Linked DNA regions of Nodosilinea sp. E11. The protein of the gene in region 1 binds, or shares a complex with, the protein of each later gene. Links are inferred from orthologs where the notes say so. Each region holds a gene or a part of one and is shown on either strand. Other genes may lie near its edges.

Region 1 (6,966 bases):
CAAAATTTAGACTACAACAGTACTTATCCGAAATTACTTTAGCTGAGCTGAGCTGCTGAGGCTTTATTGCCCTTCAAACCATCACATCTTTACGCACAATCGAATACGTCAATTTAGCCAGCGCTATTTAGCTAACTAGGAGTAGGTTGATGCATGATCCTATGGCATCAACATCCCTGGTCTATCAGGAGCATACCCTAGTCAAGCTTGGGTGAACCTGTAGACTTTTTGATGGCAGCTTACCGCAACTCATTCCCCAAAATATCTATAAAAAACACAAATCTATGCTAGTCAGCAGTTCACTCATTGAAGTACCTACCGTCAATCGTTTGGTTGAACTTTGGTCAAATCGTTATCTACCCAACTTAAAGACACTACCCCTAGGACAGGATACTCAAATTCACAACGAGCTGCGTCATGCCTCTTCTGCTCAGGGTCGTGCTGAAACCCTAGATAAAATTCGCGCGCAGCGGATCGATAAATGCTGCCGACTAGCAGCCATACGAGTAAAAGATTTGTACACCGCCTCACCTGAAATTTTAGATTTAGGTGAAGTCAAACAATTAGCAGATGCAGCCACTAATGTTTATCTAAAACTCTTTGAAGTTTATCAAAGTTCACTGCCAATCGACATCTCTTCCACCGAACAACTTCAGGAAACCTATGGAGAATCGGCCCTTTCCGCCTGGGGAATACCCAAAATTGAGAAACTAGCCGACGAACTTGAGCCTCTCATTCTAGAGCTTCAAGAGAAGCACAAGATATCTAAAGATTGGCGTACTCTTGGATTTATTACAACTCAAATTAATTTTAGCAATGCCTTATTTTTAGATATATTGACACCGGTAGAAAGGGTATTAATCAACCCCTATCTAAATTTTCTTGAGGAGCAGGTTGCTTTGCCCTTAAAACGACTGTGTGGGGCGGCAGCCAAGCATGTTCTAAGCTCCCCAGAGTTTGAATTAGTCATGCAAATGTTACCGATCACGCGGGACATTTCAGCGGCAGTTTGTGCGCGGTTGACTAAGGGATTTCCCCATTACCAAGGCCGCCGAGGCACCCTCAACGATTTGGCAGTTCAACACTCTTGCATGCGAGATTTGGATATGTTTCAGATCTACCTATGGCTCTGTGTTTTGCAAGGTAATCTGACAACGGTTGAGCAGGAACTGGTGGCCCTGTGCATTATGGTGTTAGAGAATGTTGGCATATCGTGGGCATTGGCATCGAGGTGGAATGAAGTGTTAATGGATGAAATTTTACACCGTGTCACCCCCAGTCAACAGTCGCTGCTAGCACCCTACACCAACGGTATGATCAGGGCCTTTGAGTACGACCGTGTCCCGGTTCAACGCTAATTCCAAGGCAGCGACTTATATCAAATTTCATCTGTTTACTCCAGATTTGTAGGGGCATTGCAGTGCAATGCCCCTACAAGGTGTCGGTTGTCACGCCGATTCAACAGGGCAAATGCGATCAGCCTCTGGCTACGCCTCTACAGGCCGACAAATCTGTTTTCAACCGCCGCTTAAGGCTCAAGACTGGTGAAGCGGCAGCGCCCGAGGGAAAGGTCGAACAGATGAAAGCCATACTGTTGAGCTAGAGCTTCAAACACCTTTAGCCCGCGCACGCTGTTGCCGTGGCCGTCTAACAAAGGCGAAAACACCGCTATGCCTGCCTGATTGGGCACCACGGCGAGAATTCCGCCAGATACACCGCTTTTGGCCGGAATGCCTACTCTAAAGGCCCACTCGCCCGCAAAGTTGTACATGCCGCAGGTGTACATGACGCTAAGAATATCGCGCACATGATCGGCTCCGACAGCGCGCTGCCCCGTAATGGGGTTGATCCCTTGATTAGCGAGGGTAGCAGCCATCACCGCTAGGTCGTGGGCGGTGACCAGCACCGAACACTGTTGAAAATAAAGATCGAGCGCATCATCAATGGGCTGGTCGATCATGCCGAAGTTGAGCATGAGGTGAGCCATGGCGCGGTTGCGATGGCCAGTAGAACGCTCTGAGATAAACGTCGACACATCGACAAACACCTCATTGCCCACATAGCGCTGAAACATGTCTAGCATGCGATTGAGACGATCGGCGGGGTGGTGACCACTGATTAGACCGGTAGTGGCGATCGCCCCGGCATTCACCATCGGGTTTTCAGGGCGCTTTGAGTCTTCATCTAGCCGAATGAGCGAGTTGAAGGGGTCGCCCGTAGGTTCTACCCCCACTTTCTTTAACAGCTTTTCGCGGCCATAGTCTTCTAAGACCATGCCATAGACAAACACCTTCGATATTGACTGAATCGTGAACTTCTGCGCTACATCGCCCACCTCGTAGGTGCGACCATCAAGGGTGACAAGACTGATACCAAACCAGTCGGGATTAGCCCGAGCTAACTCAGGAATGTAGGTGGCTAATTGACCGTCGTTAAGCCCCTTAAACTCGTGGTAAAGCTGTTCTAAAAACGCTTGAACCTGGGACATAGAGAGTGGATAGGTAAGGGAGTAGATGGGTGGATGGGTGGGGAGGCGATCAGTTCCCTACGCCTGACTATTCTCGCACCTACAATCTCCCACTCCTGCACTCACCCACTCGCCTATTTCTTCTCAGGGTGTTGAGCTTCGGGGCGGTGGTCACCCAGGTCATTAAGCCGCCAGATCAGCTGATGCAGCTTGCCAAAATCACGGTTATTAAAGTGCATCACCAGGCGCGGCAGGGAGATGGTTTCGTCTTTGTATTCTTCGGGCAGGGCGGCAGATTTTTCGATCTGGCCCTTGGCTAAGATGTCGCTAAACTCATCGTTAAGCAAGGCGATGGCGGCATCAGAGATATCGCACTTGAGCCGCAGGATCAAGCGATCGTCGGTATAGCGGCAAGAGTGATAAACCCGATAGAAGCTGCTGATAATGTGGCAGGCATCATCGACATTATCGGTAATGGTGTAAAGGCTAGGGTCATCGGGGCTAATCAACCCCCGGCTCAGTAGATGAGTGCGCATATAGCTATCCCAACCCTGCCAGTAGGAGCCATCGGGATGATCGATCATCACAATTGGCATCGGGTCGGCCTTGCCGGTTTGAATCAGCGTCAGCGACTCAAAGGCTTCATCCTGAGTGCCAAACCCGCCCGGAAACAAGACCAAGGCATCGCTCTCCCGCAGGAAAAACAGCTTGCGGGTAAAGAAATACTTGAAGTTAATCAGTTTGGGGTCGCCTTCCATCACGGGGTTAGCCCCCTGCTCAAAAGGCAACTGAATGTTTAGACCAAAGGAGTGCTCGGGGCCAGCCCCAGCATTGCCCGCCTCCATAATGCCGCCCCCGGCACCGGTCATCACCATAAAGCCCAACTCAGTGATCTGCTTGGCGAACTGCTCGGCCAACTTATAGTCGGGGCTGATTGCGCCTGTACGAGCCGAACCGAAGATGGTGATTTTGCGGGTGTGGCGATAGGGATAAAACACCTGAAAACCCTGCTCCATATCGAGCAAGGCATGGTTCAATATTTTCCAGTCGAGCCGGTCAGCCTCTCGCCCCATCATGCGCAAAATCGTCTCTAGCACCTGACGAATCAGCTTGCCGTGCTCCATATGGGGCAGTTGCTCAAGCACCGTGGCCAAATCAGCCTGAACGCTAGAGGGTAAATTTGAGGGGAGCGCAACCATACGCTGGAGAGTCCTTAGAGGTAGCACCCTATTCTAGCGACATTTTTGGCCCTTGCCGTGCAAAAACCCTCTGGTGAGAGACTATCGACTCGCCAGAGGGTCATTCAACTATTGATCCAAGTCACTCTGTTTAGGCTCAAACGGTTTGCGCTCAGACGGGCAAACCAGCGTTTAGGAATAGCTCAGCAAAAGGCCTGCCGTTAGGCGACTTCTGGAAAACTTTCTCCCTAAGGGTGGGCAGTGCCCACCCTACGGTGGCTACAGTCGCCAAATACAGCGGGGAGCTTCTTTTCTAGAAATCTCCTTAAGAAACTCTGCTCTGTCGGCTCAGCCTAGACCCTTTCGACGGCAGGATGGAGACCAATCTCTGCCTCTAATGGAGCTAGAGATACTTTTCGAGGGTGTTGGCAAGGGTGGTTTTGGGCACTGCACCCACGACCATATCAACCCGCTGCCCTTCTTTGAAGATCATTAGGGTGGGAATGCTGCGAATGCCGTACTGGCTGGCAATGCTGGGATTTTCGTCAGTGTTAACTTTAACAACTTTTATCTGGCCGTCGTACTGCTCAGCAATTTCTTCGACCACCGGAGCCACCATGCGGCAAGGCCCACACCAGGGGGCCCAAAAGTCAACCAAAACGGGGACGGTGCTTTCGAGAACTTCTTGCTTGAATGTAGAGTCTGTTACCTGAGCGGCTGCCATGCCTAGTGTTCCTTGCCGTTGTTAACCACACGCAATCTTACCATAGCCACCCCCCGGCTATTTAAGGGGTCGGGCAACATCTGACCGTTAACTTACATAAACTAGCCAGTATTGGCACAATGAGGGAGGTTTTTTAACCTTAGCCCCCATAAGAAACCGCCCAGACCAAAGGCCTGGGCGGAGTGTGGTGTGAGGAGTGAACGGAAACTTTCGTCTCCGCTTTACTCTATTCTAATGGGGTCAGTTGCAAATCTGCCATTGGTTAATGACGATTTCAACAACTTTATGATAGCCACGAAACTTTTACCGTTTCGAGAGTTGACGTTTGACTGAGAAGACAATTGCTGACCAGAAATGCCCCGTTAAAACAGAAAATACCGCTGGGCCATAGGTAACACCTCAGCGGGTTCACAGGTGAGCAGTTCGCCATCGGCCCGCACTTCGTAGGTTTCTGAGTTGACTTCCATATGGGGTTGGTAGTCGTTAAGCTTCATGTCGGCCTTACTCAAATCGCGGCAGTGGGCAACGGCGGCGGTGGCTTTGGTGAGACCAATCTGAGCTGGAATTCCTAACTCCATCGCCGCTTTAGAGATAAAGCTGAGAGATGTGGCGGCGATCGCACCTCCATAACTACCAAACATGGGCCGCATGTGCACCGGCTGCGGCGTCGGAATGCTGGCGTTGGGGTCGCCCATCTGCGCCCAGGCGATCGCGCCGCCTTTGATCACAATTTCGGGCTTCACCCCAAAGAAGGCGGGCTTCCAGAGACAAATATCCGCCAGCTTACCCGCCTCGATCGAGCCGACATGGTCGGCAATACCGTGGGTAATGGCAGGGTTGATGGTGTACTTGGCCACGTAGCGCTTGGCCCGGTGGTTGTCGTTGCGATCGCTGTCTTCGGCCAGTGGCCCCCGCTGCACCTTCATCTTGTGGGCGGTCTGCCAGGTGCGAATCACCACTTCGCCCACTCGGCCCATGGCCTGGGAATCGCTAGCGATCATGCTGAAGGCCCCCAGGTCGTGGAGAATGTCTTCGGCGGCGATGGTTTCGCGGCGAATGCGCGACTCGGCAAAGGCAATGTCTTCGGGAATGCTGGGGCTGAGGTGGTGGCAGACCATCAGCATGTCGAGGTGTTCGTCGAGGGTGTTGCGGGTGTAGGGGCGGGTGGGGTTCGTCGAAGACGGCAGCACATTGGCCTCGCCGCACACCTTAATAATGTCGGGCGCGTGGCCGCCCCCGGCCCCTTCGGTGTGGTAGGTGTGAATTACCCGGTTTTTAAAGGCGGCGATCGTGTCTTCGACAAAGCCCGCCTCGTTGAGGGTGTCGGTGTGGATGGCGACCTGCACGTCGTACTCGTCGGCGACGCCCAGGCAGGTGTCGATGGTGGCGGGGGTGGTGCCCCAGTCTTCGTGGAGTTTGAGGCCGATGGCTCCAGCTCTGATCTGCTCCACCAGGGCTTCTGGCTGGGCGCTGTTGCCCTTGCCGAGGAACCCGAGATTCATGGGGAAAGCCTCGGCAGATTGCAGCATTCGGGCCATGTACCAAGCGCCGGGAGTGCAAGTGGTGGCGTTGGTGCCGGTGGCCGGGCCGGTGCCGCCGCCAATCATGGTGGTAATGCCGGAGGCGATCGCCGTGTCGATCTGCTGGGGGCAAATGAAGTGAATGTGGGTGTCAATGCCCCCGGCGGTGACGATCATGCCTTCCCCAGCCACTACCTCGGTGCCGGGGCCAATGATGATGTCGACATTGTCTTGAATGTAGGGGTTGCCCGCTTTGCCAATCTTGGCAATTCTGCCATCTTTGATGCCAATGTCGGCTTTGACAATGCCCCACCAGTCGAGAATCAGAGCGTTGGTGATCACCAGGTCTACCGCGCCCGCCTCGCGCCCGATCGGCGACTGACCCATGCCGTCGCGGATGACTTTGCCGCCGCCAAATTTGACCTCGTCCCCATAGGTGGTGAAGTCTTGCTCGACTTCAATAATTAGCTCGGTGTCGGCTAGGCGAATGCGATCGCCCACCGTCGGGCCAAAGGTTTCGGCGTAGGCACGGCGATCCATGCGATAGCTCATGGGGACTCCTCAGAGATGGGGCAGATCTAGCTAGAACCACTCTAGAATGCGGGATCTCCCCGATTTGGTCAATTGGGCTACCGAGGGCGATCGCAACTGTGAAGCAGACCCACCCCGCCCTCTGGGCACCCCTCCGAGGAGGGGATGGCACATCAAAATCCCCTCCTCGGAGGGGCAGGGTTGGGTCTGCGGGCGCTTTGGCGGTAGGGAAATTGCCTGCGGCCTGGATTAACCCACCCCGCCCTACGGGCACCCCTCCTTAGAGGGGATGGGCTAGATCTCTGGTGGCGTAATGCGGCGGGTCATGACGCTGATGTACTCGCCGCTGCGCCCGGTGGGGATGGGATCGATCCAGCCGACTCTGTCGCAATAGCGAAGCACTTCCATGCGGTTGATGGCTTCGACCAGGGCGGCGTAGTCGCCGAGCAGAATGTGGCAGAGCTTGTCGGGCTGGTAGGTGGGCAGCCGAAAGCTGGTGGGGAGGTTGGGCTCCCCGGCGGTTGGGTTAAACATTACGGGTATCTC
Region 2 (7,036 bases), 570 kb from region 1 along the record:
GCACGATCAGGGTAATAATTTGGGAATTTTGGCTGAGTTGGCCACCGAAGGTTTGCGATCGCACCTTTAGCTCCTCCAGCCAGGGCTCTAGGGTGGGCTGAGCCAGTGCGGCCCCGCGATCGCTGAGCTCAATGGTCTGCTCGATCTGGCCGTGGGTGTGGTGGTCAAAGCGCAGGGTGAGGTCGTAGCGCAGACAGCCGCTGAGCAACAGCGGTAGTACCAGGGCCAGTACTCGCCACGGGAGCCGTTTAAACCCAGCGTTAAGGTATTTCATGGGCCTTTGGTACCCCCCCTGTGTGATGGGCCAAGCCATAGGCCAAAATCCCTTTCCTTCAACTGTTCCACAGCCTTAACCAACGCTATACCATTAAAACAATAGACCCAACGGTAGCCGGTAGCGTTGCATGACTGACCTTTCTCCCGCCCCAGCACCTGCCTGGCACACAATTGGCATTGACGAAGCCCTAGAAAAGCTAGAGAGCCATGGCAGCACTGGCCTGAGCGCCCAGGCCGTGATCGATCGCCGCCGTCAGTACGGCCCCAATGAACTAGAGGAAACTGGAGGCCGCCCCACCTGGCGGATTTTGCTCGACCAGTTCACCAACATTATGCTGGTGATGCTGATGGCGGTAGCGGTAGTGTCGGCGGTGCTGTCGCTGCGGGCAGAAGAATTTCCAAAAGATGCGATCGCTATCTTTGCGATCGTCATTCTCAACGGCGTGCTCGGCTACCTGCAAGAGAGCCGAGCCGAAAAGGCCCTAGCCGCCCTCAAGCAAATGGCCTCCCCCAGCGTGCGAGTGCGGCGCGATGGTCGCCTGCAAGAAGTACCTTCTCCAGACCTGGTGCCGGGCGACATTATGCTGCTCGAAGCGGGAGACCAGGTAGCCGCCGACGGTCGCCTGCTGGAGGCGAGCAACCTGCAACTGCGCGAATCGGCCCTGACCGGAGAAGCCCAGGGAGTCAACAAGCAGGCCACCCGTACCCTCGCTGCTGACACCGCCCTGGCCGATCGCAAAAACCTGGTATACGCGGGCACTGAGGTGGTGCAGGGCCGGGGCCAGGTGCTGGTCACCCAGACCGGTATGGGCACCGAGCTAGGCCGCATTGCCACCATGCTGCAAGGGGTCGAAACCGAGCCCACCCCGCTACAACAGCGCATGACCCAACTGGGCAATGTGCTGGTCACCGGATCGCTGACGTTGGTGGCCCTGGTGGTGGGCGGCGGGGTTATCTTTGGTGGCTGGCAAGCCTTTGAGCGCCTGCTAGAAGTGGCCCTGAGTATGGCGGTGGCCGTGGTGCCCGAGGGGTTGCCAGCGGTGATCACCGTCACCCTGGCCATTGGTACCCAGCGGATGGTGCGCCGCCACGCCCTGATTCGTCGCCTGCCTGCGGTCGAAACCCTAGGGTCGGTAACGACGATTTGCTCCGACAAGACCGGCACCCTAACCCAAAACAAAATGGTGGTGCAGCAGGTGCGTACCCTCTCCCAGGCGCTAACCGTGACTGGGGAAGGCTACGCGCCTGAAGGCGAGTTTGTCGGCGGCGGGCAGCCTATAGACCCTCGCCAGGTGCCCGATGTCGGGCTGTTGCTGGTGGATGGCCTGCTGTGTAATGACTCTGTACTGCAAAAAGAGGCGGGCGACTGGGCGATTATGGGCGACCCCACCGAGGGGGCGCTGGTGGTGATGGCCGCTAAAAGTGGCCTCGATCGCCACCGTTTGGGTCACGAATTGCAGCGGGTGGTAGAGTTCCCTTTTTCGTCAGAACGCAAGCGCATGAGCGTGGTGCTGAGCGGTGTCGAGGCCTTGGGGGTTGATTTGACCCTGCCGGGGGAGGTCGCCCAGGCTACTTATTTAATGCTGGCCAAGGGGTCACCGGAAATGCTGCTCGACTGCTGCACTAGCGGCCTCAAGGGCAGCGATCCATTACCGCTGAACCAGGAAATGCGATCGCACATTCTGGCCAACAATACCGAGATGGCGGCCCAGGGTCTGCGGGTGCTGGGATTTGCCTACCGGCCTCTCGACACAGTGCCCCCCGAGGGCGACCCCGACCAGGCTGAGAAAGGTCTAGTGTGGCTGGGCCTGGTGGGCATGATCGACGCCCTGCGGCCCGAGGTGCGGGTGGCGGTGCAGCGCTGCCGAGCCGCTGGCATTCGCCCGATGATGATCACCGGCGACCACCAGCTGACGGCCATGGCGATCGCCCAAGACCTGGGCATTGCCGACGCCCAGGCCCGTTCTCTCAGCGGGGCTGACCTTGAAGCTATGGATCAGACCGAGCTAGAGGCGGTCGTTAAGCAGGTAAATATCTACGCCCGGGTGTCGCCCGAGCACAAGCTGCGCATTGTCAAAGCCCTGCAAAAAGATCACCAGATTGTCGCCATGACCGGCGACGGCGTCAACGATGCCCCTGCCCTCAAACAGGCCGAAATTGGCATCGCCATGGGTATTACCGGCACAGACGTCAGCAAAGAGGCCAGCGACATGGTGCTGCTCGACGACAACTTTGCCACCATCGTCGCCGCCACCGAAGAGGGCCGGGTGGTCTACACCAACATTCGCCGGTTTGTGAAGTACATTCTGGGCTCCAACATTGGCGAATTGCTGACGATCGCCCTCTCACCGCTAATTTTGCCAATTCTCGATGTGCCCCTTACGCCCCTGCAAATTTTGTGGATGAACCTGGTCACCGACGGCTTTCCGGCCCTGGCCCTGGCGGTCGAACCCGCCGAACCCGATGTGATGGAGCAGCCCCCCCACGACCCCCAGGAGGGCATTTTTGCCCGGGGGCTAGGGGCCTATATGGTGCGAATCGGCGTGGTGTTTGCCGTGATTTCTATAACCATGATGGTGTGGGCCTACAACTGGTCTCAGCAGGGGGGCGACCCCGAGCGCTGGAAAACCATGGTGTTTACTACCCTCTGTTTGGCTCAGATGGGCCATGCGATCGCAGTTCGCTCCAGCACCCGCCTCACAGTTGAGATGTCGCCCTGGTCGAACCCCTTTGTGCTGGCCTCAGTCATGCTCACCCTGGTGCTCCAGCTGATGCTGATCTATGTCACCCCCCTGCGCAATTTCTTTGGCACCCAGTTGCTCAGCCCGTTAGAATTGCTGATCTGCTTTGGCTTTAGCACCCTGCTGTTTGTTTGGGTCGAAGCCGAAAAAATCTACCGTCGCCTCACAGGCAAAGTGGCGAGGGATTAATCTGATTTCACGCTATATCCTATCCCTGCCATGGGTTTTGCTAATATGAAATTCGGCCTGGCTACCCCCGATTGGTTGAGGGCAAACAACCGTTTGCCCCTACGGGTTGACCCATTTGGAACCGGGGGTATGGAATTCGGATTCGGTATAAGACCTTTAATGCTAAGCCTTGGCAAAACCCAAAATCATGTTGCATAGTGACTGTGGTCAGCGTCTCACTGAACTTGGCTGCTTAGCAGATAGTGGTCGTACAGGAGGTTGGCTCAATATCATGGCTGCCGGAAAGAGGACAGGCAACTACCGTTTTCCCTTTCAAGTCTGTAAAAGTGGTCTCAGTTTTGTAATGGCGGGGAGTTTTCAGCATCAAGCGCCAGGCCTCAGAGGCATCTAGCAAATTAAAGCGATCGCCGTAGTGAGCCTGTAGCAGAGCTTGAACCTGCGGATAGTAGTTTGAGTTGACACCTGGAAAGATATGGTGCTCTGTGTGATACGAAAAGTTTAGGTGCAATAGATCAAATAGCTTAGGAACTCTAATGGAAATGCTATTCATGAGCGGATCATTTACCTCAGTCATACGACACAACATGTGGTTGGTGTAGACATAGAACATGATGCCAGCGTACCCAATCCAAAGGGGTAGGAAGTAGCTGAGAACGAGCTTGACAGGATGAAAACCCAGATACGATACGATGCCTAAATGGATACCCAGAATAACTAGGAACTCCAGGGCGATCGCCTTCCTTTCTTTTGAACTCACCCTGAAAGCGGCTGGAGGATAGTTGGTCAAGCCGTTATTGAATAACAGTACAGAGCTTAGATTACGGAACATATGAATTCCCCATGCGTGACCCATACCCACAGCTAACCAAAGCAAATTCACTTCTGCAGAAGGAACAAAGAGGTTCTGAATCCACTTTCCCCAGTTGTTAGGGTGCTCATATAAGTAATTTCGATCGGGATCTTGTGAGGAGTTCGTTTTGCTATGGTGCTCTCGATTGTGCACAGCCTTCCAAAACGTCGGCGGGGTCCACAGCATAGTCAGTCCAATCAGGCTAATAGCTTGTCTGACGAATGGATGCTTAATTGCTTTGCTGTGCAGTAGATCGTGGGTACTAAATAACAAAACAATAATGCTGTTTCCCATAACCAAAGAAAATGGCAAATAGAGCCATAGCCACTGCCAGTTCCATCGATCAAGGTCATGGGCAATGGCCCAACCCAAGATCAGAATTGCCCCATTAATTAACAGCAGCCACACGCTATTGTAATTGGGCAAAAAAGCCTCAGGAGGGAGCAATGGACGCATTTTTTTTGCATACTCCGCCTGGGTATTCCAAAACTCACGATCTGTATAATTCATAAATTTTTGCAAGTTTTTTGCCAGGTTTGTTTACGTCGATTGCGATGTCTAATGACATAATATCCGAGCAATTTTAGGCACATCCATCACCTATAATTTCTGATAATCCTTTGCTGAAAATTTTAACAGTTCTAGCAGAGATTATGTTCACTAATTTTGCGCCTAAAAATCAACATATTGGATGTTGTGTTTTTGGTATTGGTTGTGCTATCGGCATCTTCCTGGCATGTCTGTGCGGCGTTAAAAATTGGAGATTTTACGCCGCACGGATGAATGTTTTTCAAATGAAGTTCGCAAGCATTTTTATCAAGAGTTTATAGCGAAAATTCTAAAGTTTTTAGCCAGGTCAGGCCCTGCGTTGGGTCTGATGGCACAGAGAATATTGGCAAAGGTTGGAGATGATCCGCTGCCGCACAACTGTCCGTCATTCTTGCCCTAAATTGCCAGCACCTTACCCCGTAACCCCGCTGGCGGGTCAATACCGTAGCGGTGCAGCAGGGTTGGCAGCAGGTCGTAGAGCTGTGCGCCCTCCAGCACCTGACCGCCCTGGGGTGCTTTGGGGTCATAGAAAATCATGAGTCCCAACGGTGCGTGGTTGGCGTCATCGGGGCCGGTGTCGTTTTCGATAGTGTAGAGGCCGCCTGTGCCCACGCTGCCTACCGATCGCCAGGCCAAATCGTCAAAGGTCATCATGCAGCTCCAGGCGGGCACGGTGATGGCGGGAATGCTGCTCTCTAGCCTGCCGTAGCTGCCGCCTGCCATCAGTCGAGAGAGGTTGGGCAAGTCTGGCCGCCCCTGGTCAAACACCAAACCCGGGGCCATACAGTCAAGGCCGATGACCAGCAGGCGGAGGGTAGGCCTGGAAAACTACAGCGCCCCTTCGACCTGGGCATTGAAGCCGTAGACCCGCCGCTCCCCAGCCAAGGGCACCAGTGTCACATCGCGCTCATCGCCCGGCTCAAACCGCACCGCCGTCCCAGCGGGGATATCGAGCCGCATGCCCCGCGCCCGATCGCGCTCAAAGCTCAGGGCCGCATTCACCTCAAAAAAGTGAAAGTGGGAACCCACTTGGATCGGGCGATCGCCTGTGTTAGCCACCGCCAGGGTCACCGTCTCTTTACCCGCATTCAGCTCAATTTCGCCCTCGGCGGGCAGCAGTTCTCCAGGAATCATTTGGGGCCTCCTAGGTTGGCAATTAAATCTTGACGCGCCCGCTGGAGCGATCGCTCCACCCTGGGCAAGGTTTCCTCCAGTTCGCGGCGGGCTACGCCCTCGGCCCCAGTTTCCAGCAGGTGGTTAATGGCCATCAAGTGGGCCGTATCGAGGGCGGTTTCCGCCGGTACTTTAACGGTAGGAATCACCCCCGTCCCATCCCAGTTTTTGCCGGTGACGGGGTTGATTGCCTGGCCCGTGGGCATAAACACCCAAAAGTGATCGTGCAGACGAAAGCCCCGTCCAGGGTTGGCCCCGCCCCGCGTGGTTTCGCCGACTACGGCCCCGCGCTTCAGCACTTGCAGGTTGTAGGCAAACTCCTCCGCCGCCGAAAAGGTCTCGGGGCTGGTGAGGGCAAACACCGGCTTGTCGAGGTAGCGCTGCCCCGGTACGTAGGGCACCGTCCACCACTGGTGGGTTTCGTCAGTCTCGCTCCAGTACAAGTCGTTGAGGTGAGTCGGCGGATGGGCGGGCAACAGGTAGCTGCACAGCAGCGCCACCGTGGCCGGAGAGCCGCCCTGGTTGTAGCGCAGGTCAAAGATCAGGGCGTCGGTGTGGGCTACCAGGGTCATAGCTGCCGCCAGGGCGTCGCCGGCAAACTCCGGCGGCTCAAAGCTAAACAGCTGGATGTAGCCTACGTTTCCCGGCAGGCGCTCCACCCGGTTAATGTCAAAATTGCGGCGGCGGCTAGCCTGGCTCTGGCGCTCTAGTTCCTCAGCGCTAGGAATCGCATCAGGCTCAATGTGGGGTAGAGGGACGGGGCTAAAGTGCAGACGCAGGTTGCGATCGCCGCTCATCTGCTGTAGCTGGGCCGTCAGCGTATCGGCCAACTGCTGCCCGCCCGTAATCTCGCCATAGCCGCCGGTTTCCCGCCGCTGCTCAATGTCAGCCTGAATTTTTTCGGCCACTTCCGGAAACACATAGGCATCCAGCTGGGTCACCAGTGCCCCCAGCACGGCATCTAGACTGGTCGCATCGAAAGAAATATCCTGAGAGCTAGAGGCCGACACAGCAATGCATTCCCCTACCGAATGGGTTCATGAACAGTAACCAGCTTAGTGCCATCGGGAAAAGTTGCCTCCACCTGCACCTCGTGGATCATCTCCGCTACCCCATCCATCACATCGGCTCTGGCCAGCAGGGTCGTGCCGTAGCTCATCAGGTCAGCCACAGTGCGGCCATCCCGTGCCCCCTCTAAAATTGCTGCCGAAATATAGGCTACCGCTTCAGGATGGTTGAGCTTTAGCCCCCGGTCTTT

The links.
Region 2: the proteins of ureC (region 1) and RRF56_RS17760 are in contact, whole or in part, in a crystal structure (PDB 6ZO0), measured with the Sporosarcina pasteurii proteins. The link is inferred for Nodosilinea sp. E11 from one-to-one orthologs. Residues at the interface, in WP_115362090.1 of Sporosarcina pasteurii: Met1, Lys2, Ile3, Asn4, Arg5, Gln6, Tyr8, Ala9, Tyr12, Gly13, Pro14, Thr15, Val16, Gly17, Asp18, Gln19, Val20, Arg21, Ala23, Asp24, Asp26, Trp28, Thr37, Tyr38, Gly39, Asp40, Glu41, Asn43, Gly47, Lys48; in WP_115364121.1 of Sporosarcina pasteurii: Val2, Pro3, Gly4, Glu5, Tyr6, Arg7, Val8, Ala9, Glu10, Gly11, Glu12, Ile13, Glu14, Ile15, Asn16, Arg19, Gly37, Ser38, His39, Ile40, Arg60, Asn62, Ile63, Pro64, Ser65, Gly66, Thr67, Leu84, Gly85, Gly86.

The regions. Positions count from the first base shown.
Region 1 is NZ_CP136520.1:4,082,011-4,088,976, reverse strand. The notes cover bases 4,087-6,966. They hold ureC (urease subunit alpha), read right to left. Parts: upstream 6,442-6,966; coding sequence 4,732-6,441; downstream 4,087-4,731. Other genes in these bases: RRF56_RS20240 (hypothetical protein), read right to left, coding at 6,715-6,954; trxA (thioredoxin), read right to left, coding at 4,087-4,369. Outside these bases: RRF56_RS20265 (hypothetical protein), read left to right, coding at 285-1,358; glsA (glutaminase A), read right to left, coding at 1,529-2,488; RRF56_RS20255 (LOG family protein), read right to left, coding at 2,602-3,666; more of trxA, read right to left, coding at 4,049-4,086.
Region 2 is NZ_CP136520.1:3,507,526-3,514,561, forward strand. What follows is about bases 4,087-7,036. They hold RRF56_RS17760 (urease subunit beta), read right to left. Parts: upstream 5,740-7,036; coding sequence 5,434-5,739; downstream 4,087-5,433. Other genes in these bases: RRF56_RS17750 (fatty acid desaturase family protein), read right to left, coding at 4,087-4,566; RRF56_RS17755 (alkaline phosphatase family protein), read right to left, coding at 5,002-5,412; RRF56_RS17765 (S41 family peptidase), read right to left, coding at 5,736-6,788; RRF56_RS17770 (urease subunit gamma), read right to left, coding at 6,803-7,036. Also shown: RRF56_RS17740 (DUF3153 domain-containing protein), read right to left, coding at 1-274; RRF56_RS17745 (cation-translocating P-type ATPase), read left to right, coding at 405-3,206; more of RRF56_RS17750, read right to left, coding at 3,439-4,086.